4 regions of the Enterobacter sp. MG-EB028 genome follow, and region 4 is predicted to be linked to each of the others. Evidence: predicted binding sites of a transcription regulator. Region 4 holds the regulator's gene; each other region holds the start of a gene.
The links. The regulator CRP, encoded in region 4, controls carbon source genes, mostly activating them, when cyclic AMP is high. The targets are predictions, from matches to a motif close to ATGTGANNNNNNTCACAT.
Positions count from the first base shown of each region.

Region 1: a site for CRP is predicted at 2,637-2,654, ahead of ldtB (L,D-transpeptidase). Genes of this name have one in related genera too.
Region 2: a site for CRP is predicted at 4,408-4,425, ahead of hpt (hypoxanthine phosphoribosyltransferase). Genes of this name have one in related genera too.
Region 3: a site for CRP is predicted at 1,221-1,238, ahead of msrB (peptide-methionine (R)-S-oxide reductase MsrB). Genes of this name have one in related genera too.

Region 1 covers NZ_CP195079.1:1,549,078-1,554,694, forward strand. The annotation lists gene ACR42C_RS07330 (PTS sugar transporter subunit IIC) at 1-842, shown strand, start outside; gene ACR42C_RS07335 (GntR family transcriptional regulator) at 858-1,574, shown strand; gene ldtB (L,D-transpeptidase) at 1,617-2,537, opposite strand; gene ACR42C_RS07345 (ABC-F family ATPase) at 2,760-4,355, shown strand; gene ACR42C_RS07350 (glycoside hydrolase family 31 protein) at 4,447-5,617, opposite strand, start outside.
Region 2 covers NZ_CP195079.1:844,268-849,884, reverse strand. The annotation lists gene ACR42C_RS03915 (polysaccharide deacetylase family protein) at 1-605, opposite strand, end outside; gene ACR42C_RS03910 (PTS sugar transporter subunit IIA) at 669-1,109, opposite strand; gene ACR42C_RS03905 (ABC transporter permease) at 1,214-1,984, opposite strand; gene ACR42C_RS03900 (ABC transporter ATP-binding protein) at 1,981-2,907, opposite strand; gene can (carbonate dehydratase) at 3,015-3,677, shown strand; gene hpt (hypoxanthine phosphoribosyltransferase) at 3,743-4,279, opposite strand; gene ACR42C_RS03885 (glucose/quinate/shikimate family membrane-bound PQQ-dependent dehydrogenase) at 4,488-5,617, shown strand, end outside.
Region 3 covers NZ_CP195079.1:1,952,656-1,958,272, reverse strand. The annotation lists gene chiD (chitinase ChiD) at 1-325, shown strand, start outside; gene ACR42C_RS09290 (YeaC family protein) at 376-648, opposite strand; gene msrB (peptide-methionine (R)-S-oxide reductase MsrB) at 690-1,103, opposite strand; gene gapA (glyceraldehyde-3-phosphate dehydrogenase) at 1,445-2,440, shown strand; gene ACR42C_RS09275 (D-hexose-6-phosphate mutarotase) at 2,516-3,400, shown strand; gene ACR42C_RS09270 (MipA/OmpV family protein) at 3,479-4,225, opposite strand; gene yeaG (protein kinase YeaG) at 4,656-5,617, shown strand, end outside.
Region 4 covers NZ_CP195079.1:4,417,586-4,423,202, reverse strand. The annotation lists gene ACR42C_RS21095 (YccS/YhfK family putative transporter) at 1-1,602, opposite strand, end outside; gene crp (cAMP-activated global transcriptional regulator CRP) at 1,660-2,292, opposite strand; gene ACR42C_RS21085 (OsmC family protein) at 2,604-3,008, shown strand; gene ACR42C_RS21080 (phosphoribulokinase) at 3,075-3,944, opposite strand; gene ACR42C_RS21075 (YheU family protein) at 3,975-4,193, opposite strand; gene ACR42C_RS21070 (hydrolase) at 4,190-5,212, opposite strand; gene mdcA (malonate decarboxylase subunit alpha) at 5,441-5,617, shown strand, end outside.

The sequences.
Region 1 (5,617 bases), 2.0 Mb from region 4:
TCTCAACGGAACTGTTTATCGCTATTTCGCGCCTGAAGGCGCTGCACATTTCGCTGGGTGAGAACGTGCCGCCGGCGGTGAGCAAATCCTTTACCGCGCTGATCCCAACCATTCTTACATTGTCGGTGTTCGCCGTGCTGGCGGCGCTGCTGGCAAACGTTCTGCACACGGACCTGATCCATCTCATTACGACCTTTATCCAGCAGCCGCTGCGGCTGATCAACACCAGCCTGCCGGGGACGATTTTCATCTACAGCTTCGGTAACTTTCTGTTCACCCTCGGTATTCATCAGTCAGTCGTTAACAGCGTGGTGCTGGAGCCGTTCCTGCTGATCAACACCAACGAGAACATGCTGGCCTTCGCCAACGGTCAACCCATCCCGCATATCATCAACAACATTTTCGTGCCGACGTTTGGCATGGTGGGCGGCACGGGCAGCACAATATCGCTGCTGATCGCCATCTTTATCTTCTCCCGACAAAAGTCGGCTAAGCAGGTGGCGCGTCTGTCGCTGGCGCCGGGTCTGTTCAACATCAACGAGCCGGTCATTTTCGGCCTGCCGATCGTGTTTAACCTGCCGCTGATGATCCCGTTTGTGCTGCTGCCCGCCATCGGCATTTACTTCGCCTGGCTCTGTACCACGCTGGGATTAATGTCGCGCTGCGTGGTGATGATACCGTGGACCACGCCGCCAATTCTCAGCGCCTGGCTGGCGACGGCGGGGGACTGGCGCGCGGTGGTGGTGCAGTTGGCAATCATCGTATTTGGTGTATTCTTCTACCTGCCTTTCCTCAAGATTGCCGAGAGAGTGGCGATGAAAAACAGCGGGATAGAAAACTAACTGAAAGGAAGGACGATGGCGGCGAAGTACATCACCATAGCGCGGGAAATTAAAAAACGCATCATCAGCCAGCAGTACGCCGCCAATGAACCGCTGCCGGACCAGTTTGCGCTGGCGGCGGAGTTCAGCACCAGCCGGATGACCATTCAGCAGGCGATGCGCCAGCTGATCGTCGAAGGTCTGGTCTATACCCGCCAGGGACAGGGAACGTTTATCCGCAAAAACTTCCTTCAACTCTCGCAGTGGGATCTCTCCGGCAGCGACTACTTCGGCGCCACCAAAACCTGGGAGCATCTGGGCACGGTCACCAGCCGGGTGGTGCATTTTGAACTGCGCTTCCCGAACGAGAAAGAGCAGGCGTCGCTGATGATTAACGCCGATGCGCCTGTCTATGACTTTATTCGCCTGCGCTTACTAAACGGTGAACCCATGTCGCTGGATTCCACGGTAATGCCGATGAATCTGGTGCCCGGCTTGACGAAAAGCCATCTTGAAGGTTCGGTGTTCCAGTACGTTCAGGAGACGCTGGGGCTGAAAATTATGGGATCGTACCGGGTGGTGAGGGCGCTAAAGCCAAACACGCTGGACAGAGAGCATCTGGTCTGCGAGCAGACCGACCCGGTGCTGGAAGTGGAGCAGGTGATTTATCTGGAGGACGGCACAGCGCTGGAGTATGCCCACTGCCACTATCGCTACGACCACGGCGGGATCGTGATCGTGAATAACGGGTAAAAAAAAGCGGGCATCGAAGCCCGCTTTTTTAATTTTTCTCTGTTAATTCAAACGAACCGGCATACCGGAGCGGTTCTGAATCGCCTGGTCGACGATGGTGGTTTCCACGTCAGGCTGAGAGGTCACGGACTGCACCGCGCTGTTCAGCGTAATCGGTACGATCTCGTTGTTATTGATCTGGTCTTCGCTGGTGGACAGCGGGTTGTGCACTTCAATGTAGCGGCTGCCGTCTGGCTCAGAGGTCGCTTTCACCGGTTCGTTGATGAACTGCACGCGCGTGCCGACCGGCACGTTTTCAAACAGGAACTTAATGTCGTCGTTACGCAGGCGCACGCAGCCGTGGCTTACGCGCAGGCCGATACCGAAGTTGGCGTTGGTGCCGTGGATAGCGTACAGGCGGCCAATGTACAGCGCGTACAGTCCCATTGGGTTATCCGGTCCTGCCGGCACAACGGCTGGCAGCGGTTCGCCCGCAGCGATGTATTCCGCGTGCATTTTGGCGGTTGGGGTCCAGGTTGGGCCCGCTTTCTTACGCTCGACTTTGGTGGTCCAGTTCAGCGGGGTGTCTTTGCCCAGCTGGCCGATGCCGATTGGCAGCACGATAACGGTGTTGGTGCCTTTCGGGTAGTAATACAGACGCATTTCGGCGCTGTTGATTACGATACCTTCATGAACGGTATCCGGCAGGATCAGCTGCTGAGGAATATTCAGCACGGTACCCGCTTTTGGCAGATACGGGTCAACGCCCGGGTTCGCTTCCAGCATGTTAGACAGGCCCAACTGGTACTGTGCGGCGAAATACTCCAGCGGCTGAGAGTTACCCTCAGGTACCGTCACTACCTGATTTTGACCCACCAGACGGCTTCCGTCGGTCGGCAGGGGATACGTCACCGCAGACGCGGTCTTACAAAAACCTACTACGGCTAACGCCGCCGCAAAAAGCGTTGTTAATTTCATGTTCATGTTGTGCGAGGTATCTAAGCCATTCTGGCGATGAGTTGATAAGTCTGAATCTGTGATGGGAGCGCATTATATGTGCATTCCCGCTAACAGGGAATTCAGATGTGTACGAAATCACATTTTTTTCGATTTTGTTAAAGTTTAGTGGATTGCCGCAACACGGGATCTCAATTCGGAATTGTGGCATAATGCCGTGTTTATCACACTTTTCGCAGGAATCTCCCCGTGTTAGTTACCAGCAACGTCACTATGCAGTTTGGCAGTAAGCCGCTGTTCGAAAACATTTCCGTCAAATTTGGCGGCGGCAACCGTTACGGCCTGATTGGCGCCAACGGTAGCGGAAAATCCACCTTCATGAAGATCCTCGGCGGCGATCTGGAGCCAACGCTCGGCAACGTGTCGCTCGACCCTAACGAGCGCATCGGTAAGCTGCGTCAGGATCAGTTCGCCTTTGAAGAGTTCACCGTGCTGGACACCGTGATCATGGGGCACGCGGAGCTGTGGGAAGTGAAGCAGGAGCGCGATCGCATCTACGCGCTGGCCGAAATGAGCGAAGAAGACGGCTATAAAGTGGCCGATCTGGAAACGCAGTACGGCGAAATGGACGGTTATTCTGCGGAAGCGCGTGCGGGCGAGCTGCTGCTGGGCGTAGGCATTCCGGTTGAACAGCATTACGGTCCGATGAGCGAAGTCGCCCCAGGCTGGAAGCTGCGCGTGCTGCTGGCACAGGCGCTGTTCTCTAACCCGGACATCCTGCTGCTCGACGAACCGACGAACAACCTGGACATCGACACCATCCGCTGGCTGGAGCAGACGCTGAACGATCGCGACAGCACTATGATCATCATCTCGCACGACCGTCACTTCCTGAATATGGTCTGTACGCACATGGCGGATCTGGACTACGGCGAGCTGCGCGTTTACCCGGGCAACTACGACGAGTACATGACGGCGGCCACCCAGGCGCGTGAGCGTCTGCTGGCGGACAACGCCAAGAAGAAAGCGCAGATTGCGGACCTGCAGTCCTTCGTCAGCCGCTTCAGTGCCAACGCCTCTAAGTCGCGTCAGGCGACCTCACGTGCGCGTCAGATTGATAAAATCAAGCTGGAAGAAGTTAAAGCCTCCAGTCGTCAGAACCCGTTCATCCGCTTCGAGCAGGACAAGAAGCTGTTCCGTAACGCGCTGGAAGTGGAAGCCCTTACCAAAGGCTTCGATGAAGGCCCGCTGTTTAAAAACTTCAACCTGCTGCTGGAAGTGGGCGAGAAGATTGCCATCCTCGGCGCCAACGGCGTGGGTAAATCCACACTGCTGAAAACCCTGGTCGGCGAACTGCAGCCGGATAACGGCACCGCGAAATGGTCCGAGAACGCGCAGATTGGCTACTACGCGCAGGACCATGAGTACGAGTTCGAAAACGACCTCACCGTCTTCGACTGGATGAGCCAGTGGAAGCAGGAAGGCGACGACGAGCAGGCGGTGCGCAGCATTCTGGGGCGTCTGCTGTTCAGCCAGGACGACATCAAAAAGCCGGCCAAAGTGCTCTCCGGTGGCGAGAAAGGCCGCATGCTGTTCGGCAAGCTGATGATGGAAAAACCGAACATCCTGGTGATGGACGAACCGACTAACCACCTGGATATGGAATCTATCGAATCGCTGAATATGGCGCTGGAGATGTATCAGGGCACCCTGATCTTCGTCTCTCACGACCGTGAGTTCGTCAGCTCGCTGGCGACCCGCGTGATCGAAATTACGCCTGAGCGCGTGGTGGACTTCACCGGAAACTACGAAGACTACCTGCGCAGCAAAGGCATCGAGAACTAAAAAAAAGCCGGGTGGCGGCTTCGCCTTACCCGGCCTACGTTCTATCCCCTCTCCCTGTGGGAGAGGGTTAGGGTGAGGGCATCAGGCCGCACTACACCACCCATTCGCCCCCTTCAACCCCGTTCACCAGCAGCTTACGTTTTTCCCCTACAGGCAACGACACCTTCAGCGCTTTCCACGCCGGACGATAATCCCCGCGTGCGTTGATCTTCAGGTTGACGGTTGCGCCATCGCACACCATTTCCCATTCCACCCATAGCGCATTGCCGTTCTGATAGCCCCAGCTTTCGCCGTCGTCTTCAAACAGCAGCCCGGAGGTGGTGCCGACGCCCTTCACCGGGAACAGCTTCAGCTCGCGGGTGTCGTCTTTTTCAGCGGATACGTGGGTAATGCGCTCGCTCAGCGGCAGACCGGCACCGGCGCGCACCAGCAGCGGCAGTTTTTCCAGCGGCGCGTCGAGAACGATCGACTGGCCGCCCGCATACCACGCGTGGGTGTAAAAATCGTACCAGCCGGTGGCATTATCCGGCAGCCAGACGCGGCGCTCGCGCTGCCCGGCTTCGACGACGCTGGCAACCAGCAGGTCGCGGCCCAGCAGGAAGTCATCGCACTCTACGAAGGTCTGCGCATCGTGCTCGTGGTCGAGGAAGGTCGGGCGCAGCATCGGCTCGTCGTCGGCGTGCGCCTGCCAGAGCAGGGTGTAGAGGTACGGCAGCAGGCGGTAGCGCAGCTCAATCGCGCCGCGAATAGCAGGCGTGACGCCCGGATACATCCACGGCTCGTTCACCGTGTGGTCATCGTTCCATGAGTGAATGGTAAAGCGCGGATGCATCACGCCGTTCTGCACCCAGCGCACGAACAGCTCGGCGTCCGGCTTATCCCCGGAGAAACCACCCACGTCGTGGCCGACGTTGAACAGCCCGGACAGGCTCATGCCCAGCCCCATGCGGATGTTATAGCGCAGGGTGTCCCAGTTGGTGCGGTTATCGCCGCTCCAGGTCTGAACGTAGCGCTGCATCCCGGCGCAGCCGGAGCGGGAGATGAGATACGGACGTTTCTCCGGCGCAAAGCGCTGCTGCGCTTCCAGCGAGGCGCGCATCATCAGCAGCGGCATTACCGGACGAATGTGCTTGATGGCGATCTCCTTGCCGAAGCCAAAGCAGCGCGCTTCCCCGTCCCACACTTCATATTCGTTGTTGTCGTTCCAGGTGGAGTCGATGCCCATCTCCAGCAGTTGGGTAGTGACGCCGTTCTGCCACCAC
Region 2 (5,617 bases), 1.3 Mb from region 4:
ACGCTGGTGGTCGTGGAAGTATGACGAAAACGGGTGTTCTCCTCATCGCGCAGAATATGGTGGTAGGTCAGAACCGGAATGCCGTTATCTTCCTGCGCATCCAGGCTGCTGATCCACGCCAGACGATTGCCAATGCGGATCTGAAACCAGGTCTGATTCAGACGGTCTTTAAGTTTGTTCAGAATGGGATAACGCAGGTTGGCGCTAAGGGTGCCAAAAGGCGCACTTCCGCTGCTGGGCGCGTTATAGACGGGCGTATCTTTCCAGGTGATGAGGTTCTGGTTACTGAGCGGCTTGTTCAGATCGCCCAGGCTGTCCTCAACGCGCTGTTTGCCCTGCACTTTCTCAAGGTGATCTTTATCGATAAACCCCGTGCCGAATCCGAAGCGAAATTCATAATAATCCGCCGCAGCGGGAAAGACCGCGAGGATCTGCCCGGCGCGAATATTGCCTACGTTAACCACCTCATTCCCCACCTGGGACCAGATGGCCGCATCCTCAGTGGTTTGCATATATTGAGCAGGAAGCCCTTGCTGACTTATCAGGCTGGCAGACGCTCCGCCGGAAACCAGCAGCAAAAGGAGAAAGATAACGCGCATGAACATAGGATATTAATCGACACAGGAAATCAGTCGCCATTGTAGCAAAAGCGACATCAATACCAATGTTTAATGCTTATACAGATCGTGAAGCAGAACGAAAGGCGGGTTCTTCTGCTGCTGGTGCCACAGGCTGCTCACTTCCGGCAGCCCCTCTGCCACGATGGCGTGACGAAACGCGGCGCTGCTTAACGAGGCACGAAGCGGATACACGGTTTCGAGTAAAGGCAGGCTGATACCGGAGATCACTTCACAGTTATCATGCTTGTGGCTCAGTAACGCCGCGGCCCGGTAAGGCGCGGCCCCGGATTTATCGGTAAGAAAAATGACCCCATCACCGGTGTCCGTTTCATGCAGGGCATCGCACATCATCCGGCTGAGCATGTTGGTGCTCAACCCGCGCCAGTAATTTACCGCCCGGCATTGCGCCAGCGGGCCAAATCTGGCCTCAAGCTTGTCCAGCATTTCCTGCGCCTGTTCATCGTGGCAGGTAATAACCCATCCCAGCATAACTCTCTCCTTAGCAGGCAAGTAGTTTAGCGAAGTGAAGGTTTGCTTACGGTGATAACTGTCAAAGAAAGTGCCCGGCAACCAGAACGTCGCCGGGCAGGAGGCTAACTGCGCAGACCGCGCCCGCGCTGGATCAGATACCAGCACAGCAGGTAGAAGGCGATGATGAACACCACCAGCACCGCCACCGTGGTAAACAGCGGCACATCGGTAATGCCGAGGAAGCCAAAGCGGAAACCGCTGATCATGTAGACAATCGGGTTCAGGTGCGACAGCGCCTGCCAGAACGGTGGCAGCAGCGTCAGGGAGTAGAACACCCCGCCGAGATAGGTCAGCGGCGTCAGCACGAAGGTCGGGATCAGGCTGATGTCGTCAAACGTTTTGGCGAATACTGCGTTCAGCAGACCGGCCAGCGAAAACAGGATCGCCGTCAGGAGCAGCGTGAGCGCCACGAACAGCCACGAGTGCACCTGGAACGGGACGAAGAACAGCGAAATCGCCGTGACCAGGATCCCTACGCACAGCCCGCGCGCCACGCCGCCCCCCACGTAACCGGCGATGATGACGTGCGTCGGCACCGGTGCCACCAGCAGTTCTTCAATGTTGCGCTGGAATTTGGCGCTAAAGAACGACGACGCCACGTTGGCGTAGGCGTTGGTGATCACCGCCATCATGATCAGACCCGGCACGATAAACTGCATGTAGGTAAAGCCGTGCATTTCACCAATGCGGGAGCCAATCAGGTTACCAAAGATAATGAAATAGAGCGTCATAGTAATGACCGGCGGCACCAGGGTTTGCACCCAGATACGCATAAAGCGGTTAATCTCTTTCGCCCAGATGCTCTTCAGCGCGACCCAGTAAAGATGCGTCATGGCTTGTCTCCTTGTTTATCCTGCACCAGAGAGACAAACAGCTCTTCCAGTCGGTTCGCTTTATTACGCATACTTAATACCTGAATCCCCTGCGCGCTCAGCTGCGAGAACACGCTGTTGATCCCCTGCTCACGCAGCACTTCCACTTCCAGCGTCGAGGTATCTACCAGGCGATACTGGTACCCTTCAAGCTTCGGTAGCGGGCTTTTTGCCGCCAGATCGAGAATAAAGGTTTCTGATTTCAGCTTGGAGAGCAGATCCTTCATCGAGGTGTTTTCCACCAGCTCGCCGTGCTGAATGATGCCGATGTTGCGGCACAGCATTTCAGCCTCTTCCAGATAGTGGGTGGTCAGAATGATGGTAGTGCCCTTGTCGTTGAGATCTTTCAGGAAGCCCCACATGGAACGACGAAGTTCGATATCGACACCCGCAGTCGGTTCATCGAGGATCAGCAGCTTTGGCTCGTGCATCAGCGCACGGGCAATCATCAGGCGGCGCTTCATCCCGCCGGACAACATCCGCGCACGCTCGTTACGTTTTTCCCAGAGATCGAGCTGCCTGAGGTATTTTTCGCTGCGCTCCAGCGCTTCTTTACGCTCAACGCCGTAATAACCCGCCTGGTTAACGACAATCTGCTGCACCGTCTCAAACGGGTTGAAGTTAAACTCCTGCGGTACCAGCCCCAGCTGACGCTTGGCGTTGACCACATCTTTTTGCAGATCGTATCCGAACACGCTGACGCGGCCGGAGGTTTTGTTCACCAGCGAGCTGATGATCCCGATGGTGGTGGATTTCCCCGCCCCGTTCGGCCCCAGAAGCGCGTAAAAATCACCGGCCTCTACTTTTAGATCTATCCCGCGTAGCGCCTGAACGCCACCCGGATAGGTTTTTTTAAGCTGCTCAAGCTCCAGTGCAATTGCCATGAATTTAACTTACCTTCAGTTCTTACACACGTTGTGTGGTTTCATTAAAAGTCGGGTTACCCTATAGTAGCGCAACGCAATTACTTGGTTACAGGTCGCTAACCTCCATGAACGACATAGATACACTCATTAGCAACAATGCACTATGGTCAAAAATGCTGGTGGAGGAAGACCCCGGATTTTTTGGAAAACTGGCGCAAGCCCAAAACCCGCGCTTTCTCTGGATTGGCTGTTCCGACAGCCGCGTACCTGCGGAACGCCTGACCGGCCTTGAGCCCGGCGAACTGTTTGTTCACCGCAACGTCGCCAACCTGGTGATTCATACCGATCTCAACTGTCTTTCCGTGGTTCAGTATGCCGTTGACGTTCTGGAAGTCGAGCACATCATTATTTGCGGCCACTACGGCTGCGGCGGCGTGCAGGCGGCGGTTGAAAATCCGGAACTGGGGTTGATTGATAACTGGCTGCTGCACATCCGCGATATCTGGTTCAAACATAGTTCACTGCTCGGCGAAATGCCGCAGGAGCGACGCATGGACACCCTGTGCGAGCTCAACGTGATGGAGCAGGTATATAACCTTGGGCATTCGACCATCATGCAGTCGGCGTGGAAACGCGGGCAGAAGGTTTCAATCCACGGCTGGGCGTACGGTATTCACGATGGCCTGCTGCGCAATCTGGAAGTCACCGCCACCAACCGCGAAACGCTGGAGCAGCGTTACCGTTCTGGGATTGCCAACCTCAAGCTTAAGCATGTGAACCATAAATAAACAAAGCCGGGGGTTTTCACCCTCTCCCCGTGGGAGAGGGCAGGGATGAGGGCATCAGCCCGCTATTACTCGTCCAGCAATACCACTTTCCCGACATACGGCAGATGACGATAACGCTGCGCGTAGTCAATGCCGTAACCGACGACGAATTCGTCCGGAATCGAGAAACCGACAAACTCCACCGGCACCTGCACTTCACGGCGGTCAGGTTTATCCAGCAGAGTACAAATCGCCAGAGATTTTGGCTCACGCAGGCTCAGGATCTCGCGCACTTTTGACAGCGTGTTGCCGGAGTCAATAATGTCTTCAACGATCAACACATCTTTGCCACGAATATCTTCATCCAGATCTTTCAGGATTTTCACATCACGGGTTGTGGACATGCCGCTGCCGTAGCTGGAGGCGGTCATAAAATCGACCTCGTGCGGCACCTGCACTTCACGGCACAGGTCTGCCATGAACATGAAAGAGCCACGCAACAGGCCCACCAGCACCATTTCGCTGCCGCTGTCCTTGTAATGTTCGGTGATTTGACGACCCAGTTCGGCGATACGCGCTTTGATCTCGGCTTCCGGGATCATCACTTCAACAGTATGTTTCATATTACTAACCATATGATTTTAATGAAAATCTCTCAATGCAGGTGAATGTATTTCCGGCATCGATACGCAAGCCAGCCATTATACCAGCAAATGGATAACCCTGGCGCATGAGTTATAAAAAGCAAATATTGTGATTCCGATCACACTTGTTAATACCTATAATTAGTTGCTAGCAAATTATTAACAAAAACTGACGAGTACACTTTCTATGGCTGAAACAAACTCTAAACAGCCGCGTCTACTGGTGACACTAACAGCGCTATTCGCCGCCTTCTGCGGCCTGTACCTGTTAATCGGTGGCGTCTGGCTGGTCGCGATCGGCGGCTCCTGGTACTACCCGATTGCGGGCCTGGTTATGCTTGGCGTAACCGTCCTGCTCTGGCGTAGAAAACAATCCGCACTGTGGCTCTATGCCGCACTGCTCCTCGCCACGATGATCTGGGGCGTCTGGGAAGTCGGCTTCGACTTCTGGGCACTGACCCCGCGCAGCGACATCCTGGTCTTCTTCGGTATCTGGCTGATCCTGCCGTTTGTCTGGCGTCGTCTGATTGTCCCTTCCAGCGGTGCCGTTGCGGCGCTGGTGGTAGCGCTGTTAATCAGCGGCGGCATCCTGACATGGGCAGGTTTTAACGACCCACAGGAGATCAACGGCACGCTGAACGCGGAATCCACGCCTGCGGCAGCTATCTCTCAGGTGGCGGACGGCGACTGGCCGGCCTATGGTCGTAACCAGGAAGGTCAACGCTACTCCCCGCTGAAGCAGATCAACGCGGACAACGTTAAAAACCTGAAGGAAGCCTGGGTATTCCGTACCGGCGACCTGAAGATGCCAAACGATCCGGGCGAGCTGACCAATGAAGTGACCCCGATTAAAGTGGGCAATATGCTCTACCTGTGTACGGCGCACCAGCGTCTGTTCGCGCTCGACGCGGCCACCGGTAAAGAGAAATGGCACTTCGATCCGCAGCTAAACTCCAACCCGTCCTTCCAGCATGTCACCTGCCGTGGCGTTTCTTACCACGAAGCGCGTGCCGATAATGCCAGCCCGGAAGTGATTGCCGACTGCCCGCGCCGCATTATGCTGCCGGTGAACGATGGCCGTCTGTTCGCCATCAACGCAGAAACGGGCAAGCTGTGTGAAACCTTTGCCAACAAAGGCATCCTGAATCTGCAGACCAACATGCCGGACACCACGCCGGGTCTGTATGAGCCAACCTCGCCGCCAATCATCACCGATAAAACCATCGTGATTGCCGGTTCGGTAACGGATAACTTCTCCACGCGTGAAACCTCCGGCGTTATCCGCGGTTTCGACGTGAACACCGGTAAACTGCTGTG
Region 3 (5,617 bases), 2.4 Mb from region 4:
CGGCCTGTTTAAATCGCTCGGCTATGACCTGACCAAAGATACCTACGTGAAGTACAACGATATCGTGAAGAAGCTGCTGAACGATCCGCAGAAGCGTTTTACCGAGCACTGGGACGACCAGGCGAAGGTGCCGTGGCTCTCGGTAAAGGGTTCTGATGGCAACGCGCTGTTTGCGATTTCGTATGAGAACCCGCGTTCCGTCGCGATCAAGGCAGACTACATCAAAGAGAAAGGCCTCGCCGGGGCGATGTTCTGGGAGTACGGGGCTGATGATAACAATCAGTTAGCGAAACAGCTGGCGGAATCACTCGGAATTAAGCACTAAGGTGTATGTGCCGGGTGGCGCTAGCGCTTACCCGGCCCACACGGAGAGCGTTATTTGAAAGTCGCAATCGGCTTCGGCGTGATGCCAAAATCTTCCTTAAGCTCGCGCTTGCTCTTCATCACCATCTGACCGTTGGTATCGATAGTCATGTGCTGTGCATCGGTGTTGTTGCGCGCCTGCCACAGCATCACCAACTGCAAACTGTTCTCTTTTTGCTCAGGCGTCAGGGCCACACCGTCGGGCCATTTACCCAGCTCAACGGCGGTCACCAGACGCTGATAAACTTCCGGGGTCATCCCGTTAATCATGTCCTCAATATTCACGATCTCTCCCTTTCAAAGGAATAATTTGCTGAATCGTTTTTTCAACCCTTAATCTGGTCGCCGTTTTCATCGTCGCTGAAGCTCAGAGAAGCTGAGTTTACGCAGAAACGCTCGCCCGTTGGCTGAGGGCCATCCGGGAAAACATGCCCCAGGTGCGCGTCGCAGTTGCCGCAGCGAATTTCCGTGCGCACCATACCGTGCGACGAGTCGGTCAGATAGCGGATTGCGTCATCGCTCACCGGCTCGTAAAAGCTCGGCCAGCCGCAGCCAGAGTCGTATTTCGTTTGTGAATTAAACAGCGGGGCATCGCAGACCAGACAGTGGTAGACGCCGTCTCGCTTGTTATGCAGCAAACGCCCGGTAAATGGCGGCTCCGTTCCGTGATTCTGCGTCACGTAAAACTGCATTTCTGTGAGGTTTTTTTTCAAATCGTCAGGGTTACGTTGGTTCGACATATGCTTACATCTCGCTGTAGAAACAGACATCTTTTAACCCCGATTCTAACAAAACATTAACACCCTTGCGTGCACTTTTGTTCTAAACTTATGTGTCGCGAAAAGGCGGTCAGGCAATTGTGATCATGTTCACATTTTTATCCTGCGAGGCCTTTAAAATTCCGGGCGCAGCCCCCATGTGGTTGCAAGCTCAAAGGGAAAGTGAGGCGAGTCAGTCGCACAAACGTTAGTCACAGGATTGATTTGTCGCAATGATTGACACGATTCCGCTTGACGCTGCGTAAGGTTTTTGTAATTTTACAGGCAACCTTTTATTCACTAACAAATAGCTGGTGGAATATATGACTATCAAAGTAGGTATCAACGGTTTTGGCCGTATCGGCCGTATTGTTTTCCGTGCTGCTCAGAAACGTTCTGACATCGAAATCGTTGGTATCAACGATCTCCTGGACGCTGAATACATGGCGTACATGCTGAAGTACGACTCAACTCACGGTCGTTTCGACGGCACCGTTGAAGTGAAAGACGGCCACCTGGTTGTTAACGGTAAAACCATCCGCGTTACTGCTGAGAAAGACCCAGCTAACCTGAAATGGAACGAAATCGGTGTTGACGTTGTTGCTGAAGCAACCGGTATCTTCCTGACCGACGAAACTGCACGTAAACACATCACTGCGGGTGCGAAGAAAGTTGTTCTGACCGGTCCTTCCAAAGACAACACCCCAATGTTCGTTCGTGGTGCAAACTTCGAAACTTACGCTGGCCAGGACATCGTTTCTAACGCATCCTGCACCACCAACTGCCTGGCACCGCTGGCTAAAGTTATCAACGACAACTTCGGCATCATCGAAGGTCTGATGACTACCGTTCACGCTACCACCGCTACTCAGAAAACCGTTGATGGCCCGTCTCACAAAGACTGGCGCGGCGGCCGTGGCGCGGCTCAGAACATCATCCCATCCTCTACCGGTGCTGCTAAAGCTGTAGGTAAAGTACTGCCAGAACTGAATGGCAAACTGACTGGTATGGCGTTCCGCGTTCCAACTCCTAACGTATCCGTTGTTGACCTGACTGTTCGTCTGGAAAAAGCTGCTTCTTATGAAGAAATTAAGAAAGCAATCAAAGCTGCTTCCGAAGGCGCAATGAAAGGCGTTCTGGGTTACACCGAAGACGACGTTGTATCTACCGATTTCAACGGCGAAGTGTGCACTTCCGTGTTCGATGCTAAAGCAGGTATCGCACTGAACGACAACTTCGTGAAACTGGTTTCCTGGTACGACAACGAAACTGGTTACTCTAACAAAGTACTGGACCTGATCGCTCACATCTCCAAATAAGTTGAGATGAGTGCTTGATCCAAAAAGGCGACTTCGGTCGCCTTTTTTATTGTTTTTTAGACAGAGGATTGCTTAATGATTAATAAAATTTTTGCACTTCCGGTAGTCGAACAACTTACCCCTGTGCTCTCCCGCCGTCAGATTGACGGTGCCGACGTTATCGTCGTTGACCATCCCCGCGTTAAAGCGTCCGTGGCGCTGAACGGCGCTCACCTGCTCTCCTGGAAACCGGAAGGCGAAGCCGAAGGTTTGTGGCTGAGCGATGCGACCTCCTTCAAAAAAGGGGCGGCTATTCGCGGTGGCGTACCGATCTGCTGGCCGTGGTTTGGCCCGTCTGCACAGCCGGGTTTGCCTTCTCACGGTTTTGCCCGCAACCAGCAGTGGACGCTGAAAGCGCATAACGAAGACGATAACGGCGCCGTGCTGACCTTTGAGCTGCAGGCAAATGACGAGACCCGCGCCCTGTGGCCGCACGAGTTCACCCTGTATGCCCGCTTCAAGCTGGGTAAAACCTGCGAAATTGAGCTGGAAGCCCACGGCGAGTTCGACACCACCTCGGCCCTGCATACCTACTTCAACGTGGGTGATATCAGCGCAGTGAAGGTGAGCGGCCTTGGCGATACCTTTATCGATAAAGTGGATAACGCCAAAGAAGGCAAACTGAGCGACGGCGTTCAGGCGTTCCCTGACCGTACCGACCGCGTCTATCTGCATCCGGAAGCATGCAGCGTGATCCACGACGGTGCCCTGAACCGCAGCATTGAGGTGGTCCATCACCATCACAGCAACGTGGTGGGCTGGAACCCGGGTCCTGCTCTGTCTGTAAGCATGGCCGACGTGCCTGACGACGGTTATAAAACGTTCGTCTGCGTGGAAACGGCCTGCGTGACCACCCCGCAGAAAGCCAGTGAAGAAAAGCCATCACGTTTAGGGCAGACGATCCGCATCGTTAAGCGATAATGCCGCCGCACCACGCAAAAGCAAACGGGGCGCAAGCGCCCCGTTTTGATGCAAAGATTGCACTAAAATAATGCACAATCAGAACTTGTAGGTCACACCCACAGAGAAGATGCCAGCCCAGGACTTATCGACCATCGGGCTATCCTTCACTTCGTCGCTCAGACGCTCGTAACGACCGGTGCCGTAGACGTTCCAGTCGCCAAGGAAGTTATAGCTCGCGGTCAGCTCCAGGTAAGGATCCCAGCCGTCATCAGCGCTGTAGCTTTTCAGCCCACTGCGGCGGGACTCGTTTTTAGAGACGCCATAGTAGTAGTCGTTGTAGTTTTCACTGTTGTACTGCACCCCGATACCCGGCGTCAGGGTGAGCCCACCGTTGGTATAGCGGTACAGCCAGGCCAGATCCCAGATAAAGCCGTTGCTGTTATCCAGCGTATCACCCGCCAGGGCCGTACGCAGGAAGCCATACTGGGTGTTATGCACGTACGAAAGCCCGGCCATCATAGAGCTTTTGCGCTTGTCGAGCTGGCGAAGCGCATGGCTGTCGCTGTCTCCCGGCTTGAAGTGCGTTGGATCGTAGTAGGCCATGATAGATAGCTTATCGGCCGTATCGTTCCAGAGATAGTAGCCGCCGCCGAGACCACGGAACCAGAAATTATCGCCTTCATAGGTGATAACGGGAACAGGATAAACATCGCGGTCATACTGTTTGTATGGGCTGTTAATGACGCCAACGCCCGCGCCCACCGTCCACTGACTTTCCGCCTGAGCGGTGCTAACTGCGGTAGCGGCAAGGATGCCCAATGCCAGAAGTTTGAGTTTGGTCACAATCCATTCTTTCCTGTAGTCAAATAATCAGCGGGTGAAGTGTAACCGCCATTCCCGTACATCCCAAAATTTTTTGCCTGCTAATCAGTCTGATTAACCCATTATTTTTAACTTTTCAGATGACAGCCCGCTTTCATTTATATGACCGCTGAATGAAAAACGTCCTTAAGCCTTATAACTCAGGTGGAAATTTTTGGATGAGTTATTGATATGTCATTGAAATTAGTTTTTCTCAGCATGCAAGTTTGGCAAATGCCATCTACGCTTAAATTTAAGAAGAGTTTTCCTGAACACCTGCGGTTCTTAGCGTCTGACCTGGCACACAGGTTGCTGCTCTGGCAGTGGGGTGCGAGAGATTCTCTTCCGGGAGCCTCCACTACTCATACGAACGGCTCTTATCCTGTGCTAAAAAACGAAAGGACGGCATGCCATGAATATATTCGATCACTATCGCCAGCGCTATGAAGCTGCCAAGGACGAAGAGTTCACACTGCAGGAGTTTCTTACCATTTGTCGGCAAGATCGCAGTGCCTATGCCAATGCGGCAGAACGGCTATTGATGGCTATCGGTGAGCCAAACATGGTTGATACTGCCCTGGAGCCACGGCTTTCCCGTCTGTTTTCGAATCGGGTGGTCGCCCGATATCCGGCTTTCGAAGAGTTCTATGGTATGGAAGATGCCATTGAACAGATTGTCTCCTATCTGAAGCATGCCGCCCAGGGTCTGGAAGAGAAGAAACAGATCCTCTATTTACTCGGCCCCGTCGGCGGCGGTAAATCCTCGCTGGCTGAACGCCTGAAGTCGCTGATGCAGCGCGTACCGATTTATGTGCTGAGCGCCAACGGCGAACGCAGCCCGGTGAACGACCATCCGCTGTGCCTGTTTAATCCGCAGGAAGATGCGCAAATTCTGGATAAAGAGTTTGGCATCCCGCGCCGCTACCTCGGCACCATCATGTCGCCGTGGGCGGCAAAACGCCTCCACGAGTTTGGCGGCGATATCACTAAGTTCCGTGTGGTGAAAGTATGGCCATCCATACTGGAGCAGATCGCTATCGCCAAAACGGAACCGGGTGATGAGAACAACCAGGATATCTCGGCGCTGGTGGGCAAAGTCGATATCCGTAAGCTGGAAAACTACGCACAAAACGACCCGGATGCCTATGGCTATTCCGGTGCGCTGTGCCGCGCCAACCAGGGGATTATGGAATTCGTTGAGATGTTCAAAGCACCGATTAAAGTGCTGCATCCTCTGCTGACAGCGACCCAGGAAGGGAACTACAACGGGACGGAAGGTATTTCCGCCCTGCCGTTTAACGGCATCATTCTCGCCCACTCTAACGAATCAGAATGGGTGACCTTCCGTAATAATAAAAACAATGAGGCCTTCCT
Region 4 (5,617 bases):
GTCGCTCAGGATCAGACGAATGGCCTGCTGATCGGCCTCCAGCGCGTCGTGGGCGTTCTGTCTTAGCAGCCCGCTCTGCCACTGTGGCCACAGCCAGACCATACCGCCAAAGGCGATCAGACAGCCAATCAGCGTGTCGATCAGGCGGGCAACGATGAACTGTTCGCCGTTAAGCGTAAGCAGCTGCAGGGTATATACCGCCGTTACCGTAAAGCCCACCATCGCCCAGCCGTAGTTTTTGCGAATGATTAGATAGCTCACCAGGGTGATAGCCAGCATGCCCGCCAGGGTATAGCCCTCGGGCACGTGAAAGTGCAGCGTCACGCCTGCAATAATCAGCCCCGCCATCGTGCCGCCCGCCCGGTGCAGAATGCGCACCCGCGTGGCGCCATAGCCGTTCTGGGTGACAAACAGCACGGTCATTAAGATCCAGTAGGGTTTCGGCAGGTGCAGCGCCATGCCCATCAGGCTGGCGATACTGAGCATGACGCTAATTCGTGCGGCGTTGCGCAGGGCGGACGATTTAAGAGAAAGATAGCTTTTGAGCGCCGGCAGCAGCGGCAGACGTTTTTGTTTATCCGCCATCAGGTCGCGGGGATAAAGCGGTCGCTGGGTGCGCAGCACGCGGGCGATGCGGCTGAAGTGCCAGGCGGCAAACTGGCCGACCGGATTTTCCGGGTGCTGACGGGCAATTTTCTCCAGCGCGCCGAGCTGTTTGTCCATGTTAAAGCGCGTGGGGTAGCGGTGATAAAGTATATCGTCAGCCAGCACCCGCAGGCGCGCGGAGACGGTCTGCGCGTTCCAGCGAATCACCGCTTCGGCATGGCTGCGCTCAACCAGCTTTTGCACCTCCTGCGGGTGATGAAGGCTAACGGAGATATGCTCCTGAAGGTCCAGCCCCACCTGGAAGGTACGCAGCAGCCGTTTGTACTCGTGGTTCTTGTTTGCGGCGAGCATATGCAGCTGCTGATAGCACTGGCTTATCAAATCCACCACTTTTTGCTGGCGCGTCAGCAGCGGCGGTAAGGATTTTTCCGGATCGGTATGCTGGGTGAGCAGGGTGTATTTGGCTTCGCAGTAATCCGCAAGCTGCACGTAGAGCAGGCTCAGAGATTCTCGCAGCGGCTGCTCTCGCCATAGCCAGAACCAGAACCAGTTAAACAGCCCGTACCACAGCGTGCCGAGGGCGTAGATCAGCAGCGGCTCCCACACGGGCATATTCCCGGCGAGGCTCAGGGTAAAGATGGCCGCAATGAGTGACGCTGGAAGCAGGCGAGCGTGCAGCGAGCTGATTTCCGCCGTGACGCCGAGGGTCATCGCCAGCACGGTCAGGATCAGTGGCAGGGGAATATCGCGAGCCAGTAACAGCTGCACCGCGAGGCTACAGCCTGCAAACAGGCAGCCCCCGATAATCAGGCGTTTGAAAAAGCGCTTATGCGGCGTGTCCAGACCGGCGATGTTGCAGCAGGCGGGCACGAGGGAAAACAGCAGGCCCTGCTGAAGATGACCCAGGAGCAGGCCCACGGCCACAGGAAGACACAACACCAGCGTTTGTCGCAGTGCGTAGTTAACTTCCGGGTGATAGATCAGCCTGCGCCACATGGGGAAAAGAGACAAAAACGGCGTGACACCTCGCGATGGCACGCCGTTTAAGCAGGATTAACGGGTTCCGTAAACCACGATGGTTTTACCGTGGGCGGAGATCAGGTTTTGATCTTCCAGCATTTTCAGAATACGGCCCACTGTTTCACGGGAGCAACCAACGATCTGACCAATTTCCTGACGGGTAATTTTAATTTGCATGCCGTCCGGGTGGGTCATCGCGTCTGGCTGTTTCGCCAGGTTCAGCAGGGTTTGCGCGATACGGCCGGTCACGTCCAGGAAGGCGAGGTTACCCACTTTCTCTGACGTCACCTGCAGACGGCGCGCCATCTGGGAAGAAAGACGCATCAGGATGTCAGGGTTTACCTGAATCAGCTGACGGAATTTCTTGTAAGAAATTTCAGCCACTTCACATGCTGTCTTTGCACGAACCCAGGCGCTACGTTCCTGGCCTTCTTCAAACAGGCCCAGTTCACCGATAAAATCGCCCTGGTTCAGATAAGAAAGGATCATCTCTTTCCCTTCCTCATCTTTGATCAGCACTGCCACCGAGCCTTTGACGATGTAATACAACGTTTCCGCTTTTTCACCCTGGTGAATCAGCGTGCTCTTCGATGGGTACTTATGAATGTGGCAATGAGACAAGAACCATTCGAGAGTCGGGTCTGTTTGCGGTTTGCCAAGCACCATGCGCTGTTATCCTCTGTTATAAGCTGTCACCAGAGTCATCAGATGCATCCGGACTCTGGGGTTGCAATCGAATTCTTACCCATACCCTGGGAAGTCGGCTGTCGTAACGTTTCGCAGCCAGTAAAGTTTGATGTCCTCTGCATACATGTGTAACGTCAATGTATTACTGTAGCATCCTGAGTGTTTTAGCATAGCTTTCGCCGCGTGTCTCCTGGTGTCTCGCTTCAGCATGATGCAGGTCGCCTTCCATTGCGAGAAATGTAACGCACGCGTAATCTGTCACCAAAAATGCAACGTTGGAGTTAATGAATATGCAAGCGCGCGTGAAGTGGGTTGAAGGTTTAACGTTCCTGGGGGAGTCCGCGTCAGGACACCAGATTTTGATGGATGGTAACTCCGGCGATAAAGCGCCGAGCCCAATGGAAATGGTGCTGATGGCGGCAGGTGGATGCAGTGCGATTGACGTGGTGTCGATTCTGCAAAAAGGTCGTCATGACGTAACGGATTGCGAGGTTAAACTCACCTCAGAACGTCGCGAAGAGGCGCCACGCCTGTTCACCCACATAAATCTGCACTTTGTTGTCACCGGGAAAGCGCTGAAAGACGCGGCGGTTTCACGCGCGGTGGACCTGTCTGCGGAGAAGTACTGCTCTGTGGCGCTAATGCTGGAGAAAGCGGTAAAAATTACGCATTCGTATGAAGTGATTGAGGTGTGATTCACGGGGCATCGTGCGTGTTGATGCCCTCACCCTAACCCTCTCCCACGGGGAGAGGGAACATCTTTACGCGATCTGCTTCCCTTCCATCAACCGCTGAACCAGCGGCGTCATGATGAGCTCCATTGCCAGCCCCATTTTTCCACCCGGCACCACTAACGTATTCATGTGCGAAATAAACGAGCCCTGCAGCATCGCCAGCAGCCAGGGGTAATCAATGCCTTCAAGATTGCGGAAGTGGATCACCACAAAGCTCTCGTCCAGCGACGGGATGCTTTTCGCCGCGAACGGATTGGAGGTGTCCACCGTCGGCACGCGCTGGAAGTTAATGTGGGTGCGGGAGAACTGTGGCGTGAGGTAATTGATGTAGTCTTCCATGGAGCGCACCACGGAGTCCATCACCGCCTCGCGCGAATGGCCGCGCTCGCTCATGTCACGCGTTAGCTTCTGGATCCACTCCAGGTTAACGATAGGGACCACCCCGACCAGAAGATCCACGTGGCGCGCCACGTCGTGCTGAGGCGTAACCACGCCGCCGTGCAATCCTTCATAAAATAATACATCGGTGGGTTCCGGCAGCGGTTGCCAGGGGGTAAAGGTGCCCGGTACCTGGTTCCAGGGTACGGCTTCATCGTAGGTGTGAAGATACTTGCGGGACTGCCCGGTACCGCTCTGCCCGTATTCGCGGAAGGTTTGCTCCAGCAGACCGAAATCATTGGCTTCCGGGCCGAAGTAGCTGATGTGTTTACCCAGATCGCGCGCCTTGCGGATCGCCATGTCCATCTCCGGGCGCGTATAGCGGTGAAAGCTGTCGCCTTCGACCTCCGCCGAACGGAGATTCAGCTGGGCGAAAATCTTGCGAAAAGCGAGGCTGGTGGTGGTGGTTCCCGCACCACTCGACCCCGTAACGGCAATAATGGGATGTCTGGCAGACATAGCAACTCCCTGACTGAAAAGGTTGGAAGATCAGCCGTGAAACGCGTTGCGGGGCATGATATTGACCGTCTCATGCAGTTCTGACCACACCAGCACCACGTCGCCGCTTTTCAGCTGGCGTTTAACATCGTTGACCTTTTGCTCAAGCGAACGCTCATGTTCACCATAATCGGTGCCTTCGCGTAATACAAAGCTTTCAATCAGATTATCGAGCGTTTCGGGAGCCAGATCTTGCCAGGGAATGATCATTTTGCACCGTCCAGGTAAGGAGTAAGCCAGTCAGGAATACGCGCCTCCAGCCACATTTTCGGGCGGCGCAGCGTGCCGCCGATAAACCCAACGTGGCCGCCATGTTCAGTTAACTGATAGTGAACGTTGTCGGGCAGGAATTCCTGCGCGGGGATCGAGTGGTGATCCATAAACGGGTCATCCTTGGCGTGAATGATCAGCGTCGGCTGCGTGATTTTGCTGAGCAGCGGCATGGCGCTGCACTGACGATAATAGTCAATTGCATCGGCGAAGCCGTGGATTTTCGCAGTGATCAGATCGTCGAACTCGCGAATACGACGCACCTTTTTCAACTGGCGCAGGCTTACCGGCAGGGTATCCGGGTAGGCCTTGAGCTTACGCGCCGCGTTGGCCTTCAGCAGGTTAAGCAGGTAGCGCTGATAGACGCGGGAAAAGCCTTTATCCATATGGTAGCTGCACTGCTCCAGCATAAACGGCGCGGAAACAATCACTGCAGCATTCAGCGGTACGCTGTCGCCCTCTTTGGCCAGCAGGCAGGCGAGCATATTTCCGCCCAGCGAATAGCCCACGGCGGCCGTTGGCACGGTGCCAAAGTTGTCCCGCAGCCAGTGTAAGAACCACGTTCCGTCTTCGGTTTCACCCGAGTGATAAATGCGTTTCTGCCGGTTCGGCTCGCCGCTACAGCCGCGAAAATGCATCACCACGCCGAGCCAGCCGCGCGCTTTTGCTGCCTCAATTAACCCATGTGCATACGGGCTGTGCAGGCTCCCCTCGAGACCGTGAAAGACCACCAGACGAGGCTTATGACGCGCCTGTTCCGGCGCTTCGCTCCAGGCGAGATCCAGAAAATCACCGTCTGGCAGGTCAAGCCGCTGCCAGTGCGGAGTGAACTGAACCTTGCGGCGGATCAGCCGCGGCAGCATGGTCTGCAAATGGGGATTGGCCACGCCGCGCAGGGGCACGAACTCGGTGCTGTCTTCGGCCGCAATGTCGAAGTCTGATGGAATGATTTGGGTCATAAGCGCGATGCTGATTCTTGTCGGAAATTTACGATACTTTCCGAATTGTACCCCGTTTAGCCTGGATTTCCGAACCAGGAACTGATCCCGATCACAAATATTTACCTTGATTATTACTCTCAGGCTAATGATTCCGCCCTACGCTTAATTGATGCCTTTCTCGTCAGAGCGCAGACTTTACTCAACGTTAAGCAAATCAGAATGATGTGCTGAATCAGGAGGTTAATAATGTTATCTGGGCAAACACCCGCGCGGCAATGGAACACACGACGCAGCGAGAAAGCGCGTCGACTGGCGTCCGTACCGGTGCAGGGGAAAGTACTGCCAACCGGCGATATTGTCGGCATGCTGGAAAAACTGATCGCACCGGGCGACAAAGTCGTACTGGAGGGCAACAACCAGAAG